One region of the Pseudoalteromonas sp. SS15 genome, then DNA from elsewhere that is predicted to be linked to it. Evidence: predicted binding sites of a transcription regulator. Region 1 holds the regulator's gene; each other region holds the start of a gene.
The links. Region 1 encodes sigma-54, which starts transcription at its own class of promoters, with help from an activator protein. Its sites were predicted from a motif close to GTTGGCACGNNNNTNGNNT; they were not measured.

Region 1 (7,863 bases):
ATGGGTAACATCATTGGCTCAAATATTTTTAATATTCTCGCAGTGCTTTCTATAGCGGGGATCTTAAACCCAGCAGATATCGATGCAAACATCGCACAACGCGACATTTACATTATGCTAGGCGCGACGTTCATCTTAATCGCGATGAGCCTAAGCCTCAAAGGCACTCGCCGCATCAACCGCGTTGAAGGGGGCCTACTTCTTGCCGCGTTCATCGGGTACATGTATTACATTATTTAGTTGTTGGAGTGCACATGACTGCTGAACAATTTACTAAAACAGCTTTAAATGTCATCGATATTGAAAAACAAGCCATCGATGAAATTGCAAAATATATTGATGCAAGCTTTGTTGAAGCATGCCAAGCTGTTTTTGACTGTCAGGGCAGAACCATCGTCATTGGTATGGGTAAATCTGGACACATAGGTAACAAAATAGCTGCAACGCTGGCCAGTACAGGCACTCCCGCTTTTTTTGTTCACCCAGGTGAAGCAAGCCATGGTGACCTGGGTATGATCACCAAAGACGATGTGGTTTTATTGATCTCAAACTCAGGAGAGACCAGCGAAGTCGTTAATATTATTCCTGTTATAAAGCGCATTGGTGCAAAAACCATTGCCATGACTGGCAACCCTAATTCTTCAATGGCTAACCTTTCTGATATTCATTTATGTATCGCGGTCTCGAAAGAAGCCTGCCCATTGGGATTAGCACCAACAGCGAGTACGACGGCCACACTGGTCATGGGTGATGCACTTGCCGTTGCTCTACTAGAAGCACGTGGCTTTACTGCCGATGATTTTGCACTTTCCCACCCTGGCGGTTCACTCGGTCGACGTTTATTGCTGACCTTAGATGACATCATGCATCAAGGTGAGCAAATGCCAATCATTGAAACAGGCAAACTTATTAAAGATGCGTTATTCGAAATCTCGAGCAAAGGCTTAGGCATGACTGCGATCGTCGATGAGCAAGGAATTTTGGCCGGCATTTTTACCGACGGTGACTTACGTCGTATTATTGAACAAAAACTCGATTTGCACAGTGCAAAAATTGATGATGCAATGACAGTCAAATGTACAACAGCAAATGCTGATATGCTCGCAGCTGAGGCGTTAAACATCATGGAAAACAAACGCATTAATGGTTTAATTGTGGTTGATGAAACTAATCGCCCAATTGGCGCTCTGAACATGCAAGACTTATTAAAAGCAGGAGTCATTTAAATGCAATTTGCCGACTTATATCAGCCAATCAGCGAAGATGTAGTGTCTAGAGCGAAGCAAATTAAGTTGCTTATTTGTGATATTGACGGCGTATTCTCTGACGGCCGTATTTACCTTGGCAATAATGGCGAAGAATTAAAGGCCTTCAACACCAAAGATGGCTTTGGCATAAAAGCACTTATCAATGCTGGAGTTGAAGTTGCCGTGATCACCGGTCGCCATTCACAGATTGTTCAGCAACGTATGACTAGCTTAACAGTAAAGCATATTTACCAAGGGCAAGAAGACAAGTTGCAAGCCTACGAAGCGCTAAAAGCTAACCTGAACCTGACAGATGTCGAGATTGCTTATATTGGTGACGATGGTCCCGATTTGCCTGTCATGGAGCAAGTAGGCTTTGCAGTGGCCGTAAATGATGCTCACCCTATCATTCGCAACCTTTCACACTACACGACTTTACTGCCCGGTGGATTTGGCGCTGTAAGAGAATTAACTGACTTACTCATGCTGTGCCAGGGTCATACACTCGGCACATCAGGAACAAGCGCATGACGGTCAACCGCGTCATATTATTAATTATTTTTGCACTGACCATGTATTGGATATGGTCACCGTATTTTGATCAGCCTAAAAAGCAAAGTGCCAGCGAAGAAGAGAGCATCGCCACCCCAGATTATGTTGCTACAGATCTAAAGCAAACCAAATATTCTGAAGCCGGCATACGAAATTACCTAGTTGAAGCGAATAAAATGGAGCTCTATCAGCAACTCGGGTTTAGCCATTTTACCTCGCCGACATTCACCCTGTTTAATGGCCCACAAAATTGGCAACTTTCGGCCAATGAAGCCACTTTATATGAAAATAATATGCTGATTTTAGAGGGAGATGTTAAAGCCCTAAATCTAACTGAAGGTGCTATGATAAGCCAAATCAGCGCAGACCATATTCAAGTAGATATTATTCAGCGCAGCATGCGCTCAGATCTACCCGTAGAAATTGTGGGCCCTCATTTAAATATAAAAGGGCAAGGCCTCAATGCCGACCTCAATACTGAAATTATTGAGCTCATTAACCATACGCGAACCATTTATTATGACCAATAAACTACTTCTTTCACTGCTACTACTCGGCTTTTCTAACTTTGCTTTGGCTGAAACAGCACCTATGTCACAAGTATCAATTAAAGCAGGTAAGCAGCAAGCACAATTAAAGACAAACATTGGTATCTTTGAAGAAAATGTTGAAATCATTCATGGCAACCGTGAAATTTATGCAGACAGATTGGAAGTACATCAGCGTGAAGAGCTCGGTGAGAACAAGCAGCTTTTAGTCGCAACAGGCAAACCAGCTCGCTTTATCGAAAAGCAGCCTGATGGCTCAGTATTAAGTGCCAGCGCAGAAGAAGTCAGGTATGACGTTGCAAATCGACTGCTTACCATCAAAGGCAAAGCAGAAATCAATCAAGCAGGTCAAGTTATCAAGGCTGAAGCAATTATTTATGACATCGAGAAGCAACTGATCAGTGCCGAGCAAAATGAACAAAACAAACAACGTGTACACACGATTTTAGTGCCAGAGAAAAAGGCATCAAAGTCTAACCCTGAACAAGGTCAATGAGCATGAGTGTGTTAACTGCCACAGCCTTAGCAAAAAGCTATAAAGGCCGCCAAGTCGTAAAAAATGTCAGTTTGAGTGTGGAAGCTGGGAGCATTGTTGGTCTTCTCGGTCCAAATGGCGCAGGTAAAACCACCAGTTTTTACATGATCGTTGGTCTTGTGCCTAGCGATAAAGGTAAAGTCACCATAGATGATAAAGATATCACTTTGCTACCTATGCACAGTAGAGCACGCATGGGCATTGGTTATCTGCCTCAAGAGTCTTCCATCTTCAGAAAGTTAACTGTTTATCAAAACTTAATGGCAATTTTAGAGACGCGCAAAGACCTCAATAAAGTACAAAGAGAGCAAACTTTAGACGACTTACTGGATGAGTTTAATATTCAACATATTCGGGACAGTCAGGGCATGGCTTTATCAGGTGGTGAGCGTCGCCGAGTTGAAATTGCTCGCGCTTTAGCCGCAAACCCTAAATTTATTCTTTTAGATGAGCCTTTTGCTGGCGTTGATCCGATTTCGGTGTTAGATATAAAGAAAATTGTTGAGCATTTAAAAAACCGCGGCATTGGTGTTCTCATTACAGATCATAACGTAAGAGAAACCCTTGATGTTTGTGAGAAAGCTTATATTGTTTCACATGGTGAATTAATCGCGTCAGGTACGCCTGAATCAGTTTTAGCTGATCAAACCGTGAGAGACGTCTACCTAGGTGAACAATTCCGTCTATAGTTAAAGCAAGACATAATCCAAATAACAAAAAGGATTGTTAGAAATACATGAGGCAATCGCTACAGCTGCGCATGGGGCAGCAACTAACCATGACACCACAATTGCAACAAGCAATTCGCTTGCTGCAATTGAGCACACTAGATCTACAGCAAGAGATCCAAGAAGCGCTGGATAGCAACCCTTTACTCGAAGTAGATGAATCGGAATTAGAGCCAAATACTGATGGCAATGATTCAGACAAAGCGACCAAAGACACTGATGCTAGCGAGCAACTCTCTAATTCTGCTGATGATGGTCACGGTGATGAACCGACCAGCGATTACGAACTCGATAGCGATGCCGCACTGAGTAAAGACACGGTCAGTGACGATCTCGCTATGGATGTGACATGGGACGAGTACATGAGTGCAGCACCGAGCACCAGTAGCGGCCCAATGCCTGAAGACGAAACTGTTTATCAGGGTGAGACCACTGAAACATTACACGAATATTTAATGTGGCAATTAGAACTCACGCCATTCAGTCCAACCGATAAAGCCATTGCCGTTGCCATTGTTGAAGCCGTTGATGATGCAGGCTTACTTACTGTTAGTACCGAAGAACTCCTAGAAAGTATTAATGAAGGCAATGACGAAGAGTTAATTGAACTCGATGAAGTAGAAGCTGTATTAAAGCGTATTCAACTCTTTGACCCTGTTGGTATTGCAGCTCGCTCATTACAAGAATGCTTATGCATTCAACTCAATCAGTTTGATGCAGACACGCCTTTTATAGCTGAAACAAAAATGGTGTTAAGCGAGCATATTGATCTATTGGCCAGCCGTGATTACCGCACCATCATGAAAAAGACCAAGCTCAAAGAGCCTGAGTTAAAAGAAGTGATGACTCTCATTCACAGCCTTAACCCTAAACCTGCCGCCAGCATTATTCGTGAAGAATCTGAGTATGTTATTCCTGATGTGTCGGTGAAAAAAGTAAAAGGTCGCTGGGTTGTTGAGCTAAACCCTGAATGTATGCCTAAAATTAGGGTTAATGATCATTATGCGGCAATGTCACGCTCAGTAAAATCAAGCACTGACAGCCAATTCATTCGCTCTCACCTACAAGAAGCAAAATGGTTTATTAAGAGCTTAGAAAGCCGTAATGACACTTTAATGAAAGTTACCAATTGCATTGTGCAACAACAACAGGCATTCTTTGAACATGGACCTGAGGCAATGAAGCCTATGGTTTTGAATGATGTTGCTGAGATGGTCGAGATGCACGAGTCTACCATTTCTCGTGTCACCACTCAGAAGTACATGCATACACCCCGTGGCATTTTTGAGTTGAAGTACTTCTTCTCAAGCCACGTAAGCACTGAAAACGGAGGTGAATGCTCATCGACTGCGATTAGAGCATTGATCAAAAAGCTAATTGCTGCAGAAAATACCGCTAAGCCATTGAGCGACAGCAAAATTGCAGATATATTGGCAGAACAGGGAATCAAAGTGGCACGTCGTACAATTGCAAAATACCGCGAGTCACTCTCTATTCCACCGTCAAATCAGCGTAAGAGCTTGATTTAAGACGTAAACCAAGAGAAGGAAAATGCTTATGCAACTAAATTTAACTGGTCGTCACGTAGAAATTACAGATTCATTAAGAGACTATGTAAACACGAAGTTTGCAAAGCTAGAAAGGCATTTTGATCACATTAATAACGTTCACGTGATCTTAGATGTTGAGAAGCTGGTACAAAAAGCCGAAGCTACCGTTCATTTAAATGGCGGTGAAATTTTCGCTTCAGATGAACACTCTGATATGTACGCAGCCATTGATAAACTCGTTGATAAACTCGATCGCCAAGTTATCAAACACAAAGAGAAATTAACTCGACACTAACCATGAAACTTAGCTCGATTATCAACAAGGACTGCAGTAAAGCTGCGGTCCTTTTTAATAGCAAAAAACGTGCGCTTGAGTACATCAGTGAATTAGCGAGCCAACACCTTCCAGAACATAACGCCCACGAAATATTAGATGCATTCCTAACGCGAGAAAAGTTAGGCAGTACAGGCATAGGCAAAGGTATTGCTATTCCTCATGGCCGCCTAGCAGGCATTGATACTATTTTTGCTATTTTAGTGACCAATCAAAGCGGTATTGATTTTGACGCAATAGACAACCGACCTGTCGATATTCTCTTGGCAATGCTTGTACCTGAAGGTAATAATGCAGAACATCTAAAGACCTTAGCTGCAATTGCTGATAAACTAAACAACAAAGAGTTTTGTAAGCAGCTTCGTCATGCAAAAGACGATGACGCACTCTATCAACTTATTGCACTTCAAGATTAATTAACAGAGAGGAATCCATGGAACTGATCATCATTAGTGGTCGCTCAGGGTCGGGCAAGTCCGTTGCCTTAAGGGTATTGGAAGACCTTGGTTATTATTGTGTTGATAATATTCCAGTAAATCTCCTACCATCTTTGGTCAGAAGTGTTTCTGATAACTATGACAAGATAGCCGTCAGTATCGACGTTCGTAACCTGCCAAAAGAGCAACAAGAATTTAATGATATTCTTGAATACTTACCAGGCTTTGCAAATCCCACGCTGTTCTATTTAGACAGTGATGACCAAGCACTGATCAAACGCTTTTCAGAAACGCGCCGATTACATCCGCTTTCTTTAAATAACCTGCCGCTTGATTTAGCAATTAAAGAAGAAAAGAAGTTACTCGATGTATTAATCACACGAGCTGATGTTTTGCTCGATACGACAGATTTAAGTGTGCATCAGCTAGCAGAAACCATTCGAGAGCAGATCCTTGGCAAAAAAGATAAGCAACTTATTATTACTTTCTTATCTTTTGGTTTTAAACATGGTATCCCTAAGCAAGCCGATTATGTATTTGATGCGCGCTTTTTACCAAACCCGCATTGGGAACCAGAACTAAAACCGCTTACTGGGTTAGATCAACCAGTTAAAGATTATTTAGCAAGCCACAGCATAGTGCAGAAGTTTACGTGGCAGATCCAAACCTTTGTCCAGACTTGGTTGCCTCACCTAGAGCGCAATAATCGCAGCTATTTAACCATTGCAATTGGTTGTACTGGCGGACAACACCGCTCTGTTTACCTTGCACAAACTATTGGTGAAAGCTTTGCTAAAACTCATAACAATGTGCAAATACGTCACCGCGAACAAGACGCAGACTAGAACATGGTCAAGGTAGAAGATACTTTTCTAATCCAAAATAAGTGTGGTCTGCATGCACGTGCAGCCACAGTGCTTGCGCAATTAGCCCAACAATTTGATGCGCAGATCACCCTTTATCAAGATGACAAGGAAGCGCCTGGTGACAGTGTACTCGCTTTGCTCATGCTTGAAAGCAGTCATGGCAAGCAGCTTCGAGTTTGCTGTGAAGGCCCAGATGCCGAGCCCGCACTATCCGCCATTGGCGAATTAATTGCACAAAAATTTCATGAAGATGAGTAACCAAGCACTTGGTAACTCTGCAAAAATTACGTTAAACTTAAGGCACTCTTTTTAGGCGCTCACAGTAACTGCCTAAACCTTTATTCTCGGTGCACACCACCTAATAAATGGATTGCCTATGCCAGAAGCCTTAGAACAAGACTATACGTTGCAACAATTACAACAAGTAACGCACGCAATAAACAATGGTCAGTTTGTTCAGGTTAGGCGTATTCTGGCTGAAACTCCCCCCTGCGACACCGCATTACTCCTTGAATCTTCTCCGCACAAAGTGCGTACTCAGCTATGGCAATTAGTTGACCCTGATATTCAAGGTGATGTACTCGAAGAGCTATCTGAAGACGTTCGTATTGGCATTATCAACCAAATGGATCCAGAACTCATTGCAGCCGCAACTGAGGATATGGATGACGATGACTTAGGTGAAGTTCTAAGAAGCTTACCTGAAGACGTCTACCAAGACGTTGTCGGCGCAATGGACGCTCAAGATAGAGCAAGGGCAACCCAGGCGCTTTCTTATCAAGAACGCTCTGCAGGTGCACTAATGAGCACCGATACAGTCACCATTAGGCCTGATGTGACGCTCGACGTGGTATTACGTTATTTACGTCTGCGAGGAGAGTTACCCGATGGTACCGATGATTTATATGTCGTCGATAAAGAAAATCAGTTTATCGGAGCGCTGCCTGTCGCAACCCTTTTAACGAACTCACCCGATAAAGTGGTTGCAGAACTCATGGATGATGAGAAAGAGACCATCCCCGTTTCTATGGATGAAAGTGACGTGGCGCAACTATTCGAACGTCAT
Region 2 (7,863 bases), on a different contig from region 1:
CCGTTCCCAAAACCTTACCACTGAAACCTAAACTATAGCTACTAACATAGTCAACACACTTTAATTTCATAGTATTTGTAGTTACACAATATATTGATAAGTCACCACAATGCCAGCCTTCAGGAATAATTTGGCCTGCAACTATGTCACCTGAGTCAAACTTTAAATAATCCATATTAAAACGTTTTGTTAACTCAATTATAAAGCGGTTTGAAGCTTTCGAGTTTTCTAGCAACCCCGCACTATCAGAAAACTCAGCGTTTATCCTATTATATTCCATTGCATGAATATCATGAGGCCCTGAACTTGCTAAACACCATTGATTCTTTACTAAGCAGTTATCTACGTAATCAAAGTACTCATTGTAACTACAAGCATAAACTCTCCCTCGTCCAAGCTCAGAAACTTTCCATAATCCTTCCTGCTCAGAATCTCTTGCAACCTTGTGCGCATTTGCAACTGCAAAATCCCCTAAAACAGGCACCGTATATATCCACTCAGACTCTTTCCCATTTATGAAACCGCAAAATCTTTTGTTGTACCGAAAAGGTACATTATGTAAATACTCTATATGGTGGATAAACGCCATCCAGTTTGGTCCTAGACCAATATTGAGACATTTCGTATTTAGCGTTAGTAGGCGGGCAAAGATACAATCGTGGCCGTATGAAGTGTTAGGTAAGTTTGTTACTAAGTCTTCTGCGTGTTTTCCCCAAATACTCACAGACATAAATGGATCTGGTGTTCGAATTACATTTTTCTGTTGTCTAAAATACTCAGGAAAAGGACCTATTTCACTAGGAGTAGTTATAGTGTTAAATGATGCGGGCTTACTTTTTCTTCCTTTACCAAAGGTATATGAATAAGTGGGGACAATTATTGTTCCATCACTACCCAATAAATCTACTAACGACTCAAAAAATGCTTGGTTAAGTTCATCATTACTTTTAGCACCTTCAAGCAGACCTAACATGCCTAATGAAGTAGAAACAAATACTGTATCTCCAGGTTGTATATCTACTATTTTCAGAGCATTGAGGATGTCTTCTTTTGAATATTGTCTCGGCATTTAGATCAGTTTTTCATTTATTAGCGAAAGTAAACTTCCAATTGCTCTAAACTGATCTGACTCTGTATCTTCAGCACTTAATTCAACACCAAATTCACTTTCTATATCTGCAATTAAGTGAATTAGCGAGAAAGAATCAAAGCCTGTATTATCAAGATACCTGAAGCTTGACAACTCAGATTCAGTTAACGTTGGAAGTTCATTATATTGCTCTATTAATTCAACAAGCTGTTGTAAAGAAATTGCCATTATGGTTCCCATTATTATGAATTACTATATAAAGCGCGTTTGGGTTTACCCGTCGCAGTTTTCTTCAAATCTGACACCTGCTTAAAACTAATTGGTAGCTGGTATAAAGCTAATTTTGCCCGGCAAAACTGCTTTAACCTTTTAGTGTCAATGTTCTCATCAGCCGTAAAAACCGCGGCTACAACCTCACCTAAGTAAGGATGAGTTTTAGAGTAGGCGATACTTTCTTTTATGCCTTCATATTTATTAATAACTGTTTCAATATCTTCAGGGAATACATTGATCCCACCGGAGATTATCAACTCTTTCTTTCTACCTTTGAAATATAGGTAACCCTGTTCATCCACATAACCCAAATCCCCCGTCAAAAAATAATTACCATGCATACTACTTAAAGTTTTTTCTTCATCTTGGTAATAACCACAAAATAACAAAGGGGTGTAGACCGCTATTTCGCCAACCTGATTAGCAGCTAACTCTTCGGAGCTATTACCTATAATTTTTATTTGTACACCACTAATAGGCTTGCCAACGCTTTTGTAAAAATTAAGTTCTTGATTAACATGAATGTCTGTAACAGTGCCAACTTCTGAGGCCCCATAGCACTCATGTAATTCACAGTTTAGCATTGTAAGAAGTTGCTGCTTATACTCAGAACTTAAAGTTGCTGAAGAAGATACCACCCGGCGAAGAGTGGTAATTTTGGTATCAGTTTGATTTAAATAATTAAGTATCGCTATTAACTGAGAAGAAACAGAAATAGTAAAGGTTACATGATGCTTTTTAACGTTCTCAACCCAAGTTTGAGCTGAAAACTGGCGTCCTAATATTAAAGTTGCACCATTCATAAGTGGTAAAAAAGTTAAACGCTGAGCCAGAGAATGATATTGAGGCGTATGCGCTAAAAAAACATCATCACTTGATAATTTGTAGCAATCATAGGCTGACTTTGCTCGATTCAGCTTTGTTTGTTGAGAAAAGGTTATTAATTTAGGCTCGCCAGTAGTGCCAGAAGACATAGTTAAAATAAATGGGGCATCTAAATCGACTTGAAAATTCAGCTTTTTACCTGAGCGATTCAGGCCAAACTTAATATCACAATCATCAGCATCTGAATCCAAGCCAAGTGAAAAAACAGAACTTAGCCTATGAGCTAATTCTTTTTTATCCACCCGAGACTTATAAGAAAAGTCAGTAACAATTACTTTATCACCAGGTATATTGCAATAATTTTCTATTTGCTCTAAAGACAACTCTTGTGAAAGTGGCAACCAAGACCAACCCAGTTGGCTTAATGCCAACATCAAAGTGGTTTGCTCTAAACTATTTTGTAATAGCGTAATTATTATTTTATGTTCAGAATTTAAACTCTCTACTAAGTTTTCTGTTAGATTATCAACATAAACTAATAGTTGCTTATAACTAACTTCTTGTTCAGGCAAAACCAGCGCAAGCTTATCAGGGGAATTATTAGCTGAGTTCTTAAATTGATTGTAAATACTCATATTTTTTTAATTACACCATGTTCGAGCAACTTACTCGCCAGATTTATTAATTTACTGGCTGGAACGTTGATTGTATCTGCAATTTCAATTAGATCCTGCTCACCATCAGCATAAGCTAAAAAGTTCATCATATCTTCAATTGACGCGTAGTCTGTATTTATCGAACTTATATCGGGGTATAACCCTCTCTTGCCAAGCTGAGGCTCACAAGGGAATACAGCTTGATATATATAATTATTTTCTATCAGTTCAATAGTTTTCCACAGTACACTATGCGCCCCTTCAAGACCCTCAGGGCTAATAAAGTCTAAATTATCCAAAGAGGTATGATACTCAGGGTATTCTCCATACTTACTCCGCATAATAGAACATACGGGTAGATTTACATTTGGTGAGCAGTATTGTCGCTCATCGCTACCTCTGTCTAAGTATGAATAATAATCCACTTTTTCTTCTAGCCACTTTAGTGTCTGTAAAGCGGCTCTATCTGCTAAGGTCCCTCCCTGCCTACTTGGCAAGAAAGAGTATTTATTATTATCACCAACACATGTTAAAACGAATCCAGCGATAGTTTGATTCTTCATATGTTCAAGGTTTTCGGCTAAATAAGCGATAGCTCCAATTGTTTCTGCAAGAAACAGAATTCTATATGTAAACCTTCTATTTTTTTGCGCTGCTAATTTTTCTGCCAACGAAGCCGCTACTGCAGGCCCTGATAACTCATTATTTGCTAATGATGGATGACAAATATAAGTAGAAATCAAAACCTCTTTTTCTGAATCCCCAGGGAGGATCAGTTCACCATAGTTAAGTTCTCCATTAAACAACACTGAGTCTATTACTACTTGGTAAACTCCCTCTTCAAGCTCAATAAACTCTTCATAAGATAAGCAAAAGCCCCAGTTCTCAGCATAGTAAGAAGTTACATATGGAATTGCACTTGGTTGCTCTGGTAAAAAATGTAAGTGCTCTTTTAACTCTTGCAGACTAACTTTTTTATTTACAGGCATAGAGTAACCTACTAAGTGCAAGTTGCATTGGCTAAAGTCACAAATCTTCTTACCACTTGGGGTAATAATATATGCAGCGTTTACTTTCCACTCTCTAGGTATTTTCCAATCAAATACTTGAGTACCAGATTGAATTTTTTTTATTTCTAGCTGAGGCAATATACCTTTAAGGTAAGATAAAGTCTGCCTGTTGCCTTCACCTGTCAGGCTGCGATTTAGTGGGAATAAATCTTCACACCATTCGTAAATTTTCTTTCCAAGCATTTTAATTATTAGATTCAGGTATAGTATATTTCATAGTCAATGAGTTTGGATTCTTATCTTCAGGATTGAAAAAACTCTTAAATCCGAATTTTTCATATAAATAGACAGCCCTAATATTACCTTTATTAACGCCCAGTATCACTGTTTCGATGTCATGTTCGTCAAACACAAACCGAAAAGCAAGTTCCATTGCCTCAAACGCAATGCCTTTGCCCCTGTAGCAAGACTCACCAATCATAATCCCTAAAGCCACTGTATTTTCCATATATGAAATAGGATCTAACTTGATATTACCAATGTGAAAATGTGAATGGTCAAAGATTCCAAATAAATGACAACCTTGTTGAGAATTTGAAGCCTTAATAAAAGACTTCAAATCAGCAATAGTTCGAGGGGATTTTTTTATATAGTTATTAATTTCTTTTTGTTTAAACCAAGAAAGATAACTTGGACTTGCATCATTTTCAGAAAGTCGTCGCAAATAGATTTTTTTGCCATTAAGCATATAGGCTCCAACTTATCAGGTCATTAGTTTTATTAACTCACTAAACCTCTTATTAGGTATTATTTTGAATGCGATAAATATTTGTTAACACCTAACTTTCCTTGCTTTCTTTTTTCTATTAACTTCACCGATTCGAGCTTTAGTCTCGCAGCAACTGTTTCAAGCTCAGAAACTGAACTTAGCCAGCTTTCGACTTTTTCCCGGTTGGGTTCTGAAGTTTTAGCAAAATAAGCTTCTATAGAACTTTTTAAATTATTAAAAAGCACTTCATGCTCATTCTCAGAATAGCCAAGTGAAACGCTTTTTAACGACTTTTTCAAATGCGCTATATTATAGTCAACCTCTTTTTCTAAACTCACTATAGAGCTCTATTTTCTTGAGGGATGCTCTCCCAGCCCGCCTTTATTTCCCCGATTATGCCTAACACTTCATCAATTTGATTTATATCGTTATTCATGTTGGCATCAAGCAACTTTCTTTGACAAAAGTCATACAAGGAATCTAAGTTACCAGAGATCTCTTTTCCTTGCTCAAAGTCTAGGACCTGCTGAAGCGCTCCAAGTAAAGTAATACAATCTGAAATGTACACGCCCTTTTTTTCGTAGTCTTTTCTATCAATAAAGCCCTTTGCTGCTGACAGTTTCCCTACAATATTTACGAAAACAAGCTTAACCTGATCGTAAGGTGACATTTCTCTTACGCTGCTAACCGTGACTTGTTTATATTTATTAATTGATAAATGTTGCATGACTGTACTCTCTAAAAAAATAACAACTAAACAAAGCAATATAAATGCCAAAAATCTAAGTTAATTATCTTATCGGCTGTTTCGGCTAAAAATTAAATACTTTTTCTCAATTATAAATGAGAAGGCTTGTTATAAAATGCCATATACTCTCTATAGACATCATCAATATGAGAGTGGAAAGCATCGATACAAGCATTCATAAATTCAGCTCGCTTTTCTAGATCATGGTAGTAATAACTGTTAGTCATAATGTAGGCTTGAAAGTACCTGAATGAACCTTGAATTATCCAGTAAATAACGCGTCCATCATCAGAGTTAGTTAGTGCTTTCAAAACCTTATTCTGCAGAGTAAATGCGTCTGCTAGCTGCTCTCTTGTCTCAAAACTTTGCGATGTCAGAAGCAGTAGTTGCTCAAGTACATCTTTTAAATTTAAATTAATTTTCTCGATACGGTCGTTAACTAATTCAACAGATAATTGCTTAGTTGAAGCTGCAACTTTGAATAGCTTTTCTAAATGCATATCTTTAGAGTCCAAGCAATCATCAATCGCTATATCTTGAATCCTAACCGGCGTTGTTAATCTAATAAACGCGCCATCTGACGTGTTTTTAACCTTTAGTTCTGGGTTTTGTTGAATATATAACTCTATATTACCTTTTGAAGAGTCAAACAAGTTAGTAGATAAAACCTTTTCTCTAAAGTTACCTTTTACCTCTAAATTACTTCGCATATTATTTTTAACCAGATCTTTGTGTTTAAAATCTTCGTCAAAATAAATACTATGCTTTGAATGATGTTTGTCTTCACTGATGAAACCAAAATCAGTTCCACACAAATAAATATTTTTAAAACCTAACTCCCCTACAACTGCCAATGCAGTATTAGAAACACTTGGATTACTGTTATCAGGGTAAGTAAACATAATTTTTTCGTCTAAAGCATTGATTAATCTACCACCCGCATCGTTCACCTTGGCGAGTAAACAAGCTGACTTAAATTTTTTGAATATTCCTGTGTAGACAGTATTTAATGCAACGATTCTTAGATCAGATAAGTTATATTTAATATTTTCAGTTCTTTCTACAACCTCAACCCAGTCTAACAAACCAGCTGTTCTTTCCATTTCAATGTGAATATCAGGTTTGATGTCGTTAACCAACAAAGCTTTCAATGCCGTACCAGCTGAAACGATAATAACTTTATCTTGATTTTCTTTTAAGAAATCGATGGCTAAATCAAGAGAAGGTCCATTAGCACAAATAAAAACAGGCTTATCTTTTATAGGGTTATGGAATTGTTTTTTATTTTTTAAAACTGGAAACTTAGAATACAGGTTTGAAAGAGTGTGGGTTGTACCAATAATCTCATCTTCCATAAACCCCCACCCATCTGACCATCTATGACCAATTTCTTTCATTCTTTTTATAGTATTTAAAATGGTCTCACTCGTATAATGAGTAAAAAATAAAACTCGACTTAAGTTAAAATGACCCTGCTCAAAAAATAATTTAGAGACTTCGTTAATAAAACCATCTGCACTCCCCCCAATTCTTATAGAGAACTGACCACCTTTGCTAGTACAATGTTCAAAAAGCGGCTTCAACTCTAAACAGTGAAGAAGAGCAAAAAAGGTATCTTTACTAGGCTCAAAAAGCATAAAGTTTAAAATATCTTTTTCAGCGAAAAGTGCATCTATTTGGTAGCCAAGTCCCCCCCCAAGCATACACACAAAATCAAGTCGAGCTTCGTTTGCTGGGTTTCCAACATCATTTCCCACTTCATCAACTCTGACGTTATAAATTGACTTTAACAATGCCGCATGCTTGAAGCAGATAACGTCATCTTCCTGATGACCTATCTGATATCTAAAATAATCAGGCTTATTTAAAAACTCTTCTACTTGCTTTTTAGCGAAAGCTTCAGGGCAGGTTGGATAAACTAGCTGGCCATTATTTATTAAATTAATACTCCCATCTTGGGCAACTGATATTGCATCACCAGTCGGTGTGTAGCCATTAAACTCATTGTATAAACTAGGCATTACTTGTTTTAATAAAAGTAAATTAGAAAAAAAAGTAGCTTGAAGTTTAAGCTTATTAATATCAGCAAATTCAGAATTCAAAAGTAAAGCCTCTTATTATTTTGATTTTTTAACTACACCAGGGAGGTTGGATAATTGTTGTTGTAAGTAAGCGCCGGTTGAGTTTAATCCAGATACAAGTAAATCCATTGAATTATATTGATCTAGTAAACGTGTTTCATAGGCTTTCATTTTTAAATTAAAACTTTCAACCTCTTTCTCAAGTCTATCTAACTGAGACTCTCGACCATCAATACGAGTTTGCATAATACCTTCACTCTTCGTATAGACTTCTGTAACGCTTGTAAGGTTTGCTACAAACCCATCGTCACCATTTTCACCAAGAAAGAAAGTCTGAATAGCATCAGGGTCAGCGTCTATAGCTTCTTGAAGTTGTTCTTTATCGAGACTTAATTTTCCATCTCTTTCGGT
Region 3 (7,863 bases), on a different contig from region 1:
CAATGATTGTCAGTATTTAAATGAGATCCCCATTATTGCCCTGACAGCAAATGCAGAAATTTCTTCTCAACAAGAATATTTGCATTCTTCGATGCAGGGATATATTAATAAACCTGTAACCATTGAAGAGTTAGAGAAAATATTGGTTAAGCATGTAAAGCCACAACGTAAGTTTTTTGACGAAGCCTTTGCGCTTCAGCAAATGATGGGTGAAGCCACATTATTAGATAATATGATGGTAAAATTTCTTGAGATGTGCGAGAAATATATAACGCAATTAAAATCAAGTTTAGAGACTAAAGAAATGATTTTATTAGCGCATAGTATTAAAGGGGCATCAGCTGGGTTAGGATTTGAACAATTAGCAGAAGCAGCGAAGCAGTTAGAAGCAGAGTTAAAGCAACAACAAAAAATAGTAAATCCTAAGTTAGTCGTTGAGCTTGAAACGCAATTATTAAAAGTACAAGCGTTTCTGAAAAATAGAGCAAGTGGGTGTTAAATGGCAAAAATTGCGCATATTTTAATTGTAGATGACGATCCGCTTAATCGTGTCGTATTAGAAAACACGTTGTCAGATGAGTACAGCATCTCACTGTGTGCAAGTGGTGAAGAAGCGGTCAGTTTTCTAGAATCAAATACGGTAGATTTAATTATTTCAGACATTCGTATGCCAGGTATGAGTGGCTATGACTTGCTTGAAAAGCTAAAAGAAAAACAGAGCACTTATTCTATCCCATTCATTATTATCTCTGCGAGTAACAGTTACAACGATGAAGCTAAAGGGCTTGAAATGGGCGCGATGGACTACATCACAAAGCCGTTTAGTCCAGTCATTGTAAAAGCAAGGGTAAAGAATCACTTAGCAATAAAGCAAAAGAATGATTTACTCGAAAAGTTGGCTGCAATTGACGGCCTAACAGAGATCCCCAATCGTCGATTATTAGACGAAACCTTAGCGAGTTATTGGCAGGGTTGTTCACAAAGCCATGAGCCTTTTTCGTTATTCTTAGTTGATATAGATTATTTTAAAGAATTTAATGATACCTATGGTTATGCAGCGGGTGACGAGTGTTTAATAAAAGTCGCACAAGCTTTGAACGAAAGCAGCCGTAAACATAATGGTTTCGTTGCTCGATATGATGGAGTGCGATTTGCAGCGCTACAAAAGGGTAAAAATAAAGAGCAAATCTCACTGTTTGCAAAACATATGCATGATGTTATTGATGCGTTGAAAATCCCACATAAAAGCTCACCAATTTGTGCTCATGTCAGCATTAGTATTGGCATAGTACACATAGATAAGGATTTTAATGGCAGTGATCAAGATGTATTGAAGATTGCTGATGACGCGCTTGTGAAGTCACATATGCAACAAGAAAGGGTCACAATATTAAGCCGTTAAAAGAGTTTAACGGCTTAATGAAATACTTATAAAATTTGCAGTAGTGCTGATTGTCCAAACCCAATGAGCTTTTCATCCTTAAACACCAGTGGCGTGCATTCGTCTTTTGTTACTTTGCCATCAGAATGTTTGCTGTTTGTTGCAAAGTAAATCACTTTGAAAACACTTTCATCTTTTTTCACTAACTCTGTAAAGTCAGGAGTTGGGAATTGACCAAGTACTTGGTTGTAGTCAGCGCCAAGGTCTAATTTTGAAATTGTTTTACGGTTTTCTTCTTGCTGATACTGCCAGCGATTACCGTTGTGGTTCGACGCCCAGCCTGGCTCAACGCCATCATCAGATACAGCTACAATACAGCCTGAAAGTAATGGTGCACTTAGCGCAGCAACAAGTAATAATTTTTTCATTGTAGATTTCCTTAAAAATTCGTTTCGGATAATTTGCTTTTACTAGAGCAATATTATTGCCAACTTTAAAAGTCTTTATTTTACAAATGTCTGTTGTTTTTTATACAAGCTTAAAAGTGTCGACGCTTCTAAATTTTAGGGTAATTCACCAACTTTTAGCGAATTACACAACAACATTACTTGCTCTGCCATTGTTAAAGTTAACAATGTTATTTGCTATTTCTTTCACTAATCGTTCAATAGATTCTTTCGCCGCCCAAGCTGTATGTGGGGTCAGTATTAAATTGTGACCTTGATAATTGGCAAGGGGATTGTTTGCTTGTGCTGGTTCAACAGATAATACATCAAAACCCGCTCCTGCAATTTGGTTATTTGTCAGAATTTCAACTAAAGCTGATTCATCAACTATACCGCCTCTGGCTGTATTGATCACAAAGCTGGTAGGCTTAAGCAAACCTAAGGTCTCACTATTGAATAAATTTCGTGTTTCATCATTAAGCGGACAATGAATCGATAACACATCGGCCATCTTTAACGCTTCGATGAACGCTGTTCGGCCAGGACGAATATCATTAGCGTTCGGTCTTTCAGCAATAATGACCTGTGCGCCAAATGCTTCAGCAACTTTGCCAACCGCTTGTCCTAAGCTACCATGACCAAAAATCACAAAATTTTTACCCGACAATTCAGTGATCGAATAATCAAGGCGACAAAACATATTGCTTTGTTGCCAAAGACCATTCGCACAATCTTGCTGGTAGCGGTGAATATTAGTCATTAAGTTGCCAAGCAGAGTAAAAGTATGTTGCACGACTGATGGGGTTGAATAACCCGCGACGTTACAAACACGAATTCCTAATTCTTTAGCTGCATCAAGAGCAATGTTATTCGTACCAGTTGCAGCAACACAAATGAGTTTTAGCAAGGGTAATTCAGCTAAGGTTGTAGCATCTAGCACCACTTTATTCGATATGACAATGTCTGCATCTCTGCAGTGAGTAAGTACCTGCTCTTTATTTGTGTGCTGATATGTGGCCAATTCACCAAGAGCTGACAAAGGTGCTAGGTCAGTATTGGCGAGTGTGGCGGCATCAAGTAAGGCAATCTTCATAAATTTAATCTGCTCTGTTGACCTTGGAGTTTACTCAAAGGTTTATAATGTGCTTAATAAGTCGGGAGTGTAAGATGAAAATAGGCGAATTAGCAAAGCGTTTAGATATTAGTACGGATACTTTAAGGTATTACGAAAAGCATGGCCTACTGAGTTTTAGTGAACGCAGTGAGTCAGGTTATCGTATTTATAGTCCTAAACATGAAAAACAAATGCAGTTTATTTTAAGAGCAAAAGCAGTCGGATTTAGCCTTAAAGAAATTCAAGAATTGTTAGCAATTAAGGTAGAAAAGCAACAGCATAGCTGTGGTGAAGTGAAACAGCTTACTTTGCAAAAAAGGCAAATTGTTCGTGATAAGATAGCCGAGTTACAACGTTTCGAAAAATCTCTATCATTGTTGGCAGATGCTTGTTGTGGCGGGCCTGAGCTTGCGACCGGATGTTCAATTTTAACCACCTTGGAGGCAGCAGATGACATTGTTATCTAATTTCTGGTCTTTATTTTTAGTTTCAGCCCCTTGGTTAATGTTGGGGTTATTACTAGCAGGCCTTTTAAATATCTTCATACCTAAAAACTTTTTACAAAAACACTTAGGCAAAGAAGGTGTGTGGACGACCATTAAAGCAGCCTTAATTGGTGCGCCAATGCCATTGTGTTCATGTGGTGTTATTCCTGCCGCAGTAGGACTCAGAAGGGCTGGTGGCTCGAAAAGTGCCACTACGGCGTTTTTAGTGTCTACACCTGAAACTGGCGTAGATTCAGTGTCAGTGTCTTATGTGTTATTAGGGCCATTTATGGCGATTATCAGGCCAATAGCCGCGGTGTCGAGCGCGATAGTGGCAGGTTTATTGGTTGGTAAAGAGAAAGGGTCTGAAACAAAGCACTTAGATGAAGATGCCAAAACTGATGCATCTGATAATTCAGTATCTGTGAGTAAAAGCTGTTGTGCTCCTAAGCTAGCGGATATCGAGAGTAGCACAGAAAAGCAAACAAGTTGCAGTAGTAAAAAAGCAGAAATAGCAACAAAGCCAAAAGCATCATGCTGCGCAATGTCATCTGATGAAGTGGCATTAAAGAAAGAAGAGAAGCTCGCGACAACAAACTGTTGTGGATCGAAGAAACTAGAAGAGCAATCAAGCTGTAGTAGTAAAAAAGCAGAAACAGTAACTGATACAAAAACAGCTTGTTGTGCAACCTCATCTGAGCCTGTCATCGTAAACAACAACGAAGCGTTACTTGAAAAAACGACAAGCTGTTGTGATACAGCGCACCCAGCAGAGCCTGTGAACAACGGAACATCGTGTTGTGATAGTAAAAAAGATGAACAGCAAGCAGCGTCTTTCTTCTCCAAGATAAAGCAAGCCGTGCACTTTAGTTGTAATAAGCTACTTAGTGATACCATGGGATGGCTGATGATAGGACTGTTTTTCGCCGCACTAGTACAAACATATGTACCGACTTCATTCTTAAGTCAGTGGGGCGATGGCATTTTGGCAATGGTCGTGGTGATTTTGGTGAGTATACCTATGTACATTTGTGCGACGGCTTCTACACCAATTGCTGCAGGCTTATTGATGGCTGGTGTATCACCGGGAGCCGTATTGGTATTTATGTTGGCAGGCCCTGCAACCAACATTGCCACTTTGGGTGTGGTTGCAACTGAGCTAGGCAAACGAGCCGTGAGTGCCTACTTAACAGGTGTGATTGGTGTTGCCATTGCGTTCGGCTTTCTGACCGATTATTTAGTCGAGCAGTTTGGCTTTGAAGTTAACCCGGCACATGCCATGGAACATGAGCTAATGCCGAGTTGGTTAACCCAAGGTTTAGGGGTTATATTGTTGATTTTAATGTTGCGATTAGTTTTGATATCGTTAAAACAACGAATGAAATGATAGGCTTATCTGGTCGGAGTTGATAACCTTAGCATCCGACTGATTAGCAAGATAAAATACGACGTTTTTTTTACCCAGTAACAATGAGTAGTTTTGTGGATAAATACGCAGATATAAGACCTTACAATGATGAAGAAGTCCCAGCCGCGCTGTCTCGTCTTCTAGAAGACAACGACTTTATTGATGTAATTGCTAAGCATAATGCGCCGAGTTGGTTAAACAAATGGCCTTTCATTGCAAGACCTTTAGTGCGTAGTCAGCTACGAAAGAAGTGGGGCAATATCGCAACCGTTGAGCAAGTTCAACAAGAAGTAGCGGGTTACCTAGAGCTCTTAATCAAGCGTACCACCAGTAAAGTAACTTTCTCTGGTCTAGAAAAGCTTGATAAATCTACGCCGTATCTATTCATCTCAAACCACCGTGATATTGCTTTAGATCCAGCCATCATGAACTGGGGGCTCCACTCTCACAATATGCAAACTGTGCGTATTGCAATAGGCGATAACTTATTACAAGTGCCTTATATCAATGAGCTTATGCGTTTAAACAAGAGCTTTATCGTAAAGCGCTCGGTGAAAGCCCCAAAAGAAATGCTCAAAGCATTGAGCCAGCTTTCTGCTTACATATACGATTCTTTAGATACGGGTAATTCAATTTGGATTGCACAAAAAGAAGGCCGAGCCAAAGATGGTGTAGATCAAACTGATCCTGCGCTTTTAAAAATGCTGCAACTGCAAGGTCGTCGTTTGAAGTTGTCTTTTGAAGACTATGTAAAGCAGTTAAAAATCGTTCCGGTGTCGATTTCTTATCAATACGAGCCTTGTGCCGTTGCTAAGGCCAAAGAGCTGGTACACAAGAAAGCCCATGGCGAGTATGTCAAAGCTGAAGGTGAAGACATAGAAAGTATTATTGAGGGTATGCGCTCAGATAAAGGCCATGTGCATGTTTCGTTTGGTATGCCGATAACAGAAGAGTGTGATACACCGGAAGCGCTGGCAGCCAGTATTGATAAACAAATTATCAGCCAGTATTACTTACACTCAACAAATTACATTGCAGGTGGTCAAGAAGAAACGGTGTCTGCAGAGCTAAAGAGTGAGTTTCAAACCCGACTTGAGACTATTCCAAGCGAATTACATCAACAGATTTTGGCTATGTACGCAGAGCCTTTAAAGCGCAAAGGCGAATTTGTCTAAACGTTATTTGATTGATGAGAAGGGAGCTTTTGAGCTCCCTTTTTTATTGCATGCTTAAAGCTTGAGCTCTGATTTCTCAATTTATATTGTTGACAACAGAGGGTTAAAAAATCTAAAAATAGATTAAATACCATACATTTTTAACTTTTGTTGATGGAACAAATCGAGATTTTTGAGATCCCCAGTCCATGTAAGGGGATCTGCCAGGTCAATAATCGTGGCTACTGTAAAGGTTGTTATCGCAGTAGAGAGGAGCGTTTTGCTTGGAATACATTGACCGATCAACAAAAAAGAAAAGTAATAGCCTTGTGCCAGCAACGCTATAAACGCTATTTAACCAGTAAGAAAAAATCATCAGATGATCAAAGCGAGCAGCAAACTCCGTTTGATTTCTAACATCCTTTTTGTTTATAAATTATGTTTGCTCTTTAATTCGCGCATTTTACCTGATTGTTTAAACTGTCGCAGTGTTGCAGACAGTGCAGGCACTAGGTGTTGATGTTTCTTGTGAAGGTAATGGTACACATACTGTGAGTCTAAGGTTGTGAGCTTGATGCCAGAGTTTTGCAGTTTTTGCATATAAGGGTCTAAATAAAAACCGATGACAAGTGCTGCAGACACTTGTTTTTGCATCAATAAGTTCAATAGTGTAGACACACTTTTCACTTTATAAAGCTGACCCTTATATGGGTTAGACTCAAGATACTTGGCTGCTGCAGGATAAGTTGAATGGATAACCAATGAAGGCATATCAGACAGAGTACAGTCGTCACAAAAGCTGATTAAGTTAAGTTTGAAATCTAATAATGCTGTATCAAGGCGCAATAAATTCTGATAGGTATTACTTAAGCCTGATATTTTAGCTAATTGTCCGTCTAACACCCCTTCATTAGCGGCAACGAGCGCGCTGTCTCGGTTAAACTCTATTAGTTCAACTTCAATCCCTATTTCTTTATAAGCGAGTGATATCAGCTCCACAACATATCGAGATTGCGCAGTGTCAGCAGGGCGATTAAAGGTGAGTTTATCTGTGCTCGCTTGAATAAATGATGAAAAGAGTAACAGCAAAAATATACTTCTGTGTACCAAAAACAAATTCATTCCTTAAATATCTTATTTCACTGTTTTGTAAAATATAGCGAACTATAGCTAAAAATAGTATGGTACGCAGTCTGATTATTATGTATTTAATTTAGTGAAGCCGTTATGAGTTACAACTTGTGCAACCTACCTAGACAAGAAAAATACCAAATTCAACTCGATTACGAAGCCTCATTTTGGGCTTATCAAATCAAACGTGGTAAAAATTCTCGTGAAACAATTTACGATACTATCAATAATCGCCCACTTTCGGAACAGCAAATCTTAAAGCAAAAGTTTGAATACTACCTCAGTATGATGTTGGCAGGTTAACCTCCATGAAGGTTGAGCGCTTAGAGCAAATCGCCATTCCTTTGGTGAATAAGTTTTATCAAGCTCATAATGTGCGCGGTCGTGCTAACAAACAAGATGAAGTGTGGGTAGTTAAGAGCCAATCTATTGTTGCTGCGTGTCGTATTCAAAATAGAGCGGGCGCGTTATTTTTATCGACTTTGTTTGTTGCTGAGTCGTATCGCGGTCAAGGTATTGCAAAACAAATCATACTTAAGGTGTTATCTCAGCATACTCAGCCCATATTTACCTTTGCATACGCTCACTTAGAAGCGTTTTACCGTGCTGTTCAATTTACCTGTGTCGAAGCCTTACCAGACGAGTTAGCGTGTATGCTTAACGCTTATCGACAGCAGGGCCGAAATATCATCGCCATGAAGTATCAGCCCTAGCGGCGATTAAGGAAGGAGATAACATGAGGCT
Region 4 (7,863 bases), on a different contig from region 1:
TCAACTGAGTTACCATCACCTGTATCTGCTTGATTTGGATTACGAAATAGCTCAACACTACTATTTAACTGACTGCCACCATGTAAATGTTTGCTGTCTGTTCTTTGCATCATGTTGCCACGTTGCTGAGACGACTTTGCCGCTTTGAATGCCTGAGCAAAGTCGATATCTTTTGCTTTGTATCCTGGTGTGTCTGCGTTCGCAATATTACTTGCTAACATCTCTGCACGTTGTGAACGTATCAACATAGTATGCTGATGAACCCCAAGTGCTTTATCAAAACTAATTGCCATGACACGACTCCAAAAATTTGACTCTACGGAGTTAAAGCAATAAGCGGGCCAAAATAAAAATGAATAATTTCAATAAGTTAGATGAGAGATATATAGATAGAAAGATTTGAAGCGAAATTATTAAGATATAAAAAAAGCGGCAAATAGGTTGCCGCTCAGTATTTATTATGTTTTTTTACGGTAAATAATCCCCGGATTACATCGGATCATTTCGAATTCATCACTGAGCCCAGCCATAGACTCGGATGCCCCTAAGAACAAATACCCTCTAGGATTCAGAGCCTGAGCAAACTGTGCAATAATTTTAGCTTTGACTTCTGGCGAAAAGTAAATAAGTACGTTTCTGCAAAAGATAACATCAAATTTCCCCATCAAAGAGTAGGAATCAAGCAAGTTAAGGTGCCTAAAATTAACCATTCTCTTTATTGGATCAACAACTCGCGCCATACCGTTGCCACTGTCTTGAAAAAACTTTTGACGACGTTCAACTGACAACCCTCGTGCCAAAGCCAATGAGTCGTACTCCGCATTTTTACACATATCGAGCATGGTATTTGATATGTCAGTCCCGACAATTTGCACACCCATTTTCAGAGCACCTGGGTTTTGAGATTGATACTCCTGTGTCGCCATAGCAATAGAGTATGGCTCCTGACCTGAAGAGCTTGCAGCTGACCAGATTTTTAAGCCCCTGCGGGTATCTTTCAATTCTGGGTAAATTTTACTCTTTAACAACTCAAAAGGATAAGTATCTCTAAACCAGAGAGTTTCATTTGTGGTCATGGCATCGACAACAGCAGCTCTTAGCTGACGCTCATGTGGACTCAATGTTTTAGCGACAAGCGCAGAAAGAGAATCCACTCCAAAGCGAGCCATCAAGGGAGCTAAACGGCTTTTTACCAAATAAAGTTTATTATCTCCAAGAACAATCCCGCATTGCTGCTCTAGGAAGGTTCTGAACTGGTCATATTCGCCTTGTTGAAGGTTTTTATTTTCCAAGATACTACCGCCGTTATCTAATCACAATGAACCCATTTTTTAACCGCTGTTGCTAACTCATCAGGGTTAAACTTTGCAATAAAATCATCAGCGCCAACTTTTTCAATCATAGCCTGATTAAACACCCCACTTAGTGAAGTGTGTAAGATTACATGCAAAGGGGCTAATTTTGGATCTGCTTTAATTTCAGCAGTTAGCGTATAGCCATCCATTTCAGGCATTTCTACATCTGAAATAAGCAGGCCTACACGCTCAGTTATGTCATTTTGACAATCAACTTCTGCAATCTCTTTTAGCCTAATTAAAGCTTCTTTGCCATTTTTTGCTAATTCTGTTTGAACACCTAATGGCTCCAAAGCACGCTTGACTTGATTTCTTGCAACTGCAGAGTCATCTGCGATAAATACAATTCGCTCACCAAGGTCTTTTTGCATCTCGCCATCAGACACTATGTCTTCGCTGACTTCAGTATTAACAGGGCATATTTCGTTGAGAATTTTTTCTACGTCTAGTATCTCGACTAGTTCGTTTTCAATTTCTGTCACTGCCGTTAAATAGGAGTACCTACCCGCACCATCTGGTGGCGGCATAATTTTTTCCCAGTTCATATTAACGATTCTTTCAACCGCACCGACCAAAAAGCCCTGTACTGAACGGTTGTATTCAGCAATGATAATAAAACAGTCTTTAATGTTTTCGATTGGTGGACCACCCACAGCTAAAGACATGTCGATAACTGAAATAGTTTGACCACGAATATGGGCAACGCCGCGTATGTAAGAGTTTGATTTCGGCATACTGGTGAGGGGCGGACACTGAAGCACTTCTCTAACTTTAAATACATTGATGCCAAATCTTTGACGACCTCTCAGTCGAAAAAGTAGCAACTCTAGGCGGTTTTGCCCAACCAACTGAGTACGCTGGTTTACAGAGTCTAAAACACCTGCCATTTCAATCTCCTACATATCGGTCATCTTGGTAATATCATACGCTTTAAAGGCTACTAATCATAGAAGTACCTTGAAGGAATATGGTATTTCACGCAAAATCTTTATACCTTGTTTCTCCAGATAAGCATAGTCGAAACATCATGAGTTTGTTAAAAAAAACCAAATCATATGAGATTTTTTGTGCAATGGCTTGTTTTCTAGCCAGCTACATGAGCCAAGCACAAATTTATACGAACACCAACTTAGAAATGGGGGCTGAAAGGTTTATTACTCAACAAATTGAGCTAAGCCCTAATATCAAAACAAACATTAAAGCGTTACCATTAGATGCTCGGTTGTCTGAACGTGCGTGTGAGACACCTCTATCATATTCAACCAATGCCATACCGCCTTTTAACCGACAAGTTACTGTAAAAGTGAAATGTGATGATATGTCTGGCTGGACTCAGTTCGTACATGTACGAATTGAAGAACTTCATCCTGTGATCGTTACGACTCAGGCCATTAACAAAGGAGAGCTAATTACTAGCGAATCTATCAGCATTGAGTTCAAACCTAAACACTTTGTCAGGGCCAGCAATTTAGATACTGAGCAGTATCTGGTTGGTAGTAGAAGTAAAAGAGTAATTAGAGCAGGCACAGCCATTGGGCTCCATCATATCTGTATGGTTTGCAAAGGCGACAATGTGACAATTTATGCTAAAACTCGCACCTTAACAATAAAAACAACTGGCGTGGCACTTCAAGATGGAAATGTTGGTGAACAAATAAGAGTTAGAAATCAAAAGTCTGGAAAAACTATCTCCGCAAGAGTAAAAGATGTAGAATCTGTTGAGGTTAATATTTAATTTTTTACTAAAGTTATAAGCGAACAGGTCGATAGATAGGCATGAGTAATTTTTGGGTCAATTATCATGGTTAATAATGTAAAAGGGCAATCTCAGCCGAACACAGCGCTTAATAATATTAAGCAACAAAAAACTGATTTACAAAAGTCTGACGCAAACGTGGCAACTGAAACAGCAAAAGCCCCTCAAAAGGCTGCAACAGACTCTGTGAGTTTAACTCCACAAGCACAACAACTAAAAAGTTTGCAAGAAAAAGCGCAACAAGCGCCTTCTTTTGACAGTAAAAAAGTTGAGGAGCTAAAAAATGCAATCAGTGAAGGTAAATACCAGGTTGATGCTGAAAAGTTAGCTAAGAATATTGCGGCGTTTGAGTTTGACGTGTATGGATGATCAAATAAACCTTTGTCATCATAAATTAGAAAACCAATTACAGCACCTTAATGCTTTGACCCAGCTTTTAGATGCAGAGCTAGCATGCCTTGCTAGCAAAAAAGGCAATGGCTTAAAAGACATTGCTCGTGAGAAACTTACTCTTCTTAATAACATCCAAAAGTTAGATAAAGAACTTTCGGGTTTTAACCAAGATATTTTTAAAACTGAACAAATTAAACCTTTAACAGAATCTGTAAATTCTTTACTACTTAAGTGTAAGAAGCAAAATGAGGTTAATGCACAGGCAGCACATCAGGCCCAGCTTGCAGTTAAAGAGCTTAAAAATATATTAATCGGTGCCCCCACTTCTGTTACTTATGGACAAGATGGTGGTGTGATAAGTGAAAACTCTGAGTTGGTTAAAAACTTAAAAGCCTAGTGCTTGAAAAATTACTAATCACATTTTGTGGTTAGTAATAGATCACACGCTTTACTTTTCTTGGTTTGATAGCACTAATATACAGCTCATGTACTTTTTTCATATCTAGCTCTAATTCTGTCGCATAAGTATCACCGACAGAGTATGTCTTAACTATTTTAGCGCCTTTGATTAAACCGCCGACTTTACTCGATAAGCCATCCGTTTGCGCAATTGCCCCTTTTACAGTCATCGTTGATGTGAGCTTTTGGCCGTGAACTTGCTCTGCGAGTTCTCTGTATGCTTCCAGTTTGGACACTTTAATTGCCATCAACATCTTTTGTGCATTTGTTTCACCTGGCTGGCTGCTCAAAGGCGCATACCCCACAGCACGAAGAACTGGGTAATAGTCTGGCTCTTCGTAGGTATACTCTATATGCTTATCAAATACTGAGCTACAGCCTGTCAGAAGAATGGAACACGTCACCAATGATGAATAAAAAACGTTTTTCGCTTTCATAATAAACACACCAAATTAAAGTCTGCTCATTCAATGCATTTTTCACGCCAATAAAGCTGGTACGTCTATTGCTTTGATCGATTAAGCGAATCAGTTTGGAATAGAGATGATGAAACATATTCTGATAATTGTACTACTTGTATTCTGCGATCACGTAAAAGCGGAATGGTTTGAGGTAGTCGGTTATGGCGGCATAGTTGATGGTGACACGTCTTCAGCTAGACAAATGGCTGTCAAAGATGCGATCACCCAGGCCTTGATATTCTCTGGTGCAACAGTATCAAGTGTTCAAACTGTTGCTGATGGTGTACTCGAGCAAGACGAACTCAAGATTAAAACACATGGTCAGATACAGCATGTAAACTTAATCAATGAGCAACAACAAGGCGAGCAATACTCTGTCACACTACATTTAGACATTATTCCTCAGCAAGCGCAATGTGTTGAATCAAAATTTAATAAACAAATTACTGTCACACAAAGCCAATTAACACACCCTGATCAAGCTAGGTTAGGTCAAATTTTTGACATCCCTAAAGCCAGTTCACAGCGCTTATTTAATACTTTAAATGAGCGAAATTTAGGCGTAAAAATGATCCCGTACATTGATCGGAAGCTTGATGTCAGGGCTTTCTTTGCACAGCAGTTTGAGTATAACGCCAACTTAATTGATACGTTAAGTCGAAGTAGTAACACTCAGTATGTGTTACTGAGTCAAATAACAGATATTTCTCAAGGCCGAAAAATGAACAACGATTATGCATTTTGGGAAAGTGAAGCCTATATGCGTAACTTTAAAATTGATTTTGCGTTATTTGATTCGCAGACTAACGATCAAGTCTGGTCTCAGCACTACAGTGCTCAAGGTATTTGGCCACATAAAAAAACTAAGATTGTGAATGTAAATAGTGAAGAGTTTTGGCGAACCGATTATGGTCAAAAAATTCAAACTATTTACAATAAGGTGAGTCAAGACCTAAACACCGCGGTAAGTTGCCTGAAAACAACCGGCAAAATATTAATGATCGACTCTGATAGAGTGGTGATTAACTTAGGACAAAGCCATGGACTAGAAGCAGGGCAAGTCCTTTCAATCCTTCACAGAAGCAATTTGACTGCGGCAAATGGCATGCAGTTTTCACATCATATTCAAACCATTGAACAGATTGTAGTTGAACAAGTGAATGCGCAAAGTGCCATCGCTAGAAATTTAAGTGACAGACCTTTGAGTAATATTCAGCTTAATGACGTCATTAAGGTAGTTGTTAAAGAGCCTGAGTCATTCACGTTAAAATAACTTCATATACTCACAATTCAGACAATAAAATAAGGGTAATCTAGTTTTTAGATTGCCCTTATTTGTTTTACTTACTTTAATCTAAATGTGCATTATAGATAATAAAGGCATTCAACTATGAGGAAATTAATATGCTAGAAAATCGTGAAGGAAAAACAATACCCTCTGTATCATTTCCTGTGAGAATTGGTAATGACTGGCACACCGTCACTACAGAGCAACTTTTTAAAGGTAAAACCGTTGTTGTGTTCTCTTTACCAGGTGCATTTACACCAACCTGTTCATCGACACACTTACCACGTTATAACGAGCTGGCAAATGCATTCAAACAAAATGGCGTAGATGACATAATTTGTTTATCAGTAAACGATACCTTTGTTATGAACGCTTGGGCGAAAGATCAAGAAGCTGACAACATCACCCTACTCCCTGATGGTAATGGAGAGTTCACGGACGGGATGGGCATGCTTGTCGATAAGGCTGACTTAGGCTTTGGTAAACGAAGCTGGCGTTACTCTATGCTGGTTAAAGATGGTGTTATTGAAAAAATGTTCATTGAGCCTGATGTACCAGGTGATCCTTTCGAAGTTTCGGATGCCGATACCATGCTTGATTACATCAACCCAGAGTGTGAAAAGCCTCAGCCTGTGAGCTTGTTTACCAAACCTGGATGTGGTTATTGTGAGAAAGCTAAGGCACACCTGATCAGTAAAGGTATTCAATTCGAAGAGATTGTATTGGGCCGTGACGCTAGCCTAACAAGTTTAAAAGCGATTTCAGGCCAAGAAACAGTACCGCAAGCATTTATCTCTGGAAAGTATATTGGTGATTCAGAAGCGATTCTGTCGCATTTCTGATTATTGATACAAGTTATTGATAATACTCTATTGAGCGAATTGAATTAAGCTTAAGATAACAAGGAAGTTATTTTACTGTCATTTAAATATAAAGGTTTAGGGTGATAGTGAGATGAATAATCAAAGTGAGTGGCGGAGTGGACGGGACTCGAACCCGCGACCCCCGGCGTGACAGGCCGGTATTCTAACCAACTGAACTACCACTCCGCAGTGGTGGGTATTTATAGAGCCAGTTCTGGTTTGACTCTTAGATATCTAATGGCGGAGTGGACGGGACTCGAACCCGCGACCCCCGGCGTGACAGGCCGGTATTCTAACCAACTGAACTACCACTCCGCAGAGATATCTTATTTTTATTTGCATTGGCGGAGTGGACGGGACTCGAACCCGCGACCCCCGGCGTGACAGGCCGGTATTCTAACCAACTGAACTACCACTCCAGCGCGACTTACAAATTTTAGAATAATTGGCGGAGTGGACGGGACTCGAACCCGCGACCCCCGGCGTGACAGGCCGGTATTCTAACCAACTGAACTACCACTCCGCTTTATTCTTGTTGTCAGGTTGCTCCCTGACAGCGGCGTGAATAATACGAATCGACCTGTTTAGAGTCAACTGTTTTTTTTAAAAAAACTGTCTTTTTTAGTCTCCATCCATAGAAAGGTTCAAAATATCACCTGATTTGTTGTTTTTTGAACCATTCGGATCATTTGCGTTATCTTTGTCGCCATCCTGTTCTGTTGTCGACTGCTTTTTCTTGAATGACGGTAATTTAATTTTCAGCTTAATTGGCTTCTTCTGAACGAAGATTCTGATCACCAACCAACCAATTAACATAATAAAAATATTTCCAACAGCGATAATGCCTATTAAAGCGCCGGTACTCAATGTCGGCTCAGGCTCTGGGGGAGGTAATTTAGCAAGTAAAGGGTTTACTTTTGGCGCTTGTAACTCAGGCACCTTCTCAATTGGCCTTTCAATCTCAAAGTTATACATAGGTAACTTAGCCATAAACTCTCGATCATTGATATTTTCACCAAAGACAGAAAACTCGATTTGATAGCGACCCCAATCGTAATTACTTACTTCTAATTTGCGGTAAAGACGTGCTTCTGGGTTAATCGTAAAGATTTGCTCTTCGCCGTTTGGATAAAATATCTTGCCTTGAAAAATAACCGTTTCAGGTTTAATGATATTTTGATCTAACTTAATCAACAGTTCATGACTGGCTGTAGCATTGCTGGCGAGCGTCAAATCAAACTCAAAGGGTGGCTCTGCAATAACGATAGGCGCTTGTACCACCCTTCGT

Region 2: a site for sigma-54 is predicted at 5,384-5,402, ahead of fliS (flagellar export chaperone FliS). Genes of this name have one in related genera too.
Region 3: a site for sigma-54 is predicted at 1,855-1,873, ahead of AAEU28_RS04655 (DUF3192 domain-containing protein). Genes of this name have one in related genera too.
Region 4: a site for sigma-54 is predicted at 4,456-4,474, ahead of AAEU28_RS15970 (flagellar assembly protein T N-terminal domain-containing protein). Genes of this name have one in related genera too.

The regions. Positions count from the first base shown of each region.
Region 1 is NZ_JBMMUD010000009.1:94,265-102,127, reverse strand. Features, by position in the region: gene AAEU28_RS17335 (calcium/sodium antiporter) at 1-240, shown strand, start outside; gene AAEU28_RS17330 (KpsF/GutQ family sugar-phosphate isomerase) at 255-1,226, shown strand; gene kdsC (3-deoxy-manno-octulosonate-8-phosphatase KdsC) at 1,227-1,778, shown strand; gene lptC (LPS export ABC transporter periplasmic protein LptC) at 1,775-2,329, shown strand; gene lptA (lipopolysaccharide transport periplasmic protein LptA) at 2,319-2,843, shown strand; gene lptB (LPS export ABC transporter ATP-binding protein) at 2,846-3,571, shown strand; gene AAEU28_RS17305 (RNA polymerase factor sigma-54) at 3,619-5,139, shown strand; gene hpf (ribosome hibernation promoting factor) at 5,168-5,455, shown strand; gene ptsN (PTS IIA-like nitrogen regulatory protein PtsN) at 5,458-5,910, shown strand; gene rapZ (RNase adapter RapZ) at 5,928-6,776, shown strand; gene AAEU28_RS17285 (HPr family phosphocarrier protein) at 6,780-7,055, shown strand; gene mgtE (magnesium transporter) at 7,174-7,863, shown strand, end outside.
Region 2 is NZ_JBMMUD010000008.1:36,296-44,158, reverse strand. Features, by position in the region: gene AAEU28_RS16115 (AAC(3) family N-acetyltransferase) at 1-1,069, opposite strand, end outside; gene AAEU28_RS16110 (phosphopantetheine-binding protein) at 1,070-1,318, opposite strand; gene AAEU28_RS16105 (class I adenylate-forming enzyme family protein) at 1,333-2,823, opposite strand; gene AAEU28_RS16100 (DUF4910 domain-containing protein) at 2,820-4,097, opposite strand; gene AAEU28_RS16095 (GNAT family N-acetyltransferase) at 4,099-4,602, opposite strand; gene AAEU28_RS16090 (hypothetical protein) at 4,662-4,961, opposite strand; gene fliS (flagellar export chaperone FliS) at 4,961-5,350, opposite strand; gene AAEU28_RS16080 (6-hydroxymethylpterin diphosphokinase MptE-like protein) at 5,461-7,473, opposite strand; gene fliD (flagellar filament capping protein FliD) at 7,489-7,863, opposite strand, start outside.
Region 3 is NZ_JBMMUD010000002.1:91,343-99,205, reverse strand. Features, by position in the region: gene AAEU28_RS04665 (ATP-binding protein) at 1-499, shown strand, start outside; gene AAEU28_RS04660 (GGDEF domain-containing response regulator) at 500-1,402, shown strand; gene AAEU28_RS04655 (DUF3192 domain-containing protein) at 1,429-1,809, opposite strand; gene AAEU28_RS04650 (D-2-hydroxyacid dehydrogenase) at 1,973-2,920, opposite strand; gene zntR (Zn(2+)-responsive transcriptional regulator) at 2,995-3,408, shown strand; gene AAEU28_RS04640 (SO_0444 family Cu/Zn efflux transporter) at 3,392-4,813, shown strand; gene AAEU28_RS04635 (1-acyl-sn-glycerol-3-phosphate acyltransferase) at 4,909-6,009, shown strand; gene AAEU28_RS04630 (DUF1289 domain-containing protein) at 6,163-6,405, shown strand; gene AAEU28_RS04625 (substrate-binding periplasmic protein) at 6,418-7,077, opposite strand; gene AAEU28_RS04620 (DUF3283 family protein) at 7,216-7,422, shown strand; gene AAEU28_RS04615 (GNAT family N-acetyltransferase) at 7,428-7,832, shown strand; gene AAEU28_RS04610 (EAL domain-containing protein) at 7,856-7,863, shown strand, end outside.
Region 4 is NZ_JBMMUD010000008.1:12,283-20,145, reverse strand. Features, by position in the region: gene flgB (flagellar basal body rod protein FlgB) at 1-293, opposite strand, end outside; gene AAEU28_RS16000 (CheR family methyltransferase) at 459-1,292, opposite strand; gene AAEU28_RS15995 (chemotaxis protein CheV) at 1,310-2,242, opposite strand; gene flgA (flagellar basal body P-ring formation chaperone FlgA) at 2,383-3,090, shown strand; gene flgM (flagellar biosynthesis anti-sigma factor FlgM) at 3,157-3,480, shown strand; gene flgN (flagellar export chaperone FlgN) at 3,473-3,901, shown strand; gene AAEU28_RS15975 (LPP20 family lipoprotein) at 3,933-4,400, opposite strand; gene AAEU28_RS15970 (flagellar assembly protein T N-terminal domain-containing protein) at 4,507-5,697, shown strand; gene AAEU28_RS15965 (glutathione peroxidase) at 5,829-6,554, shown strand; tRNA gene AAEU28_RS15960 (tRNA-Asp) at 6,685-6,761, opposite strand; tRNA gene AAEU28_RS15955 (tRNA-Asp) at 6,814-6,890, opposite strand; tRNA gene AAEU28_RS15950 (tRNA-Asp) at 6,918-6,994, opposite strand; tRNA gene AAEU28_RS15945 (tRNA-Asp) at 7,022-7,098, opposite strand; gene AAEU28_RS15940 (TIGR03503 family protein) at 7,197-7,863, opposite strand, start outside.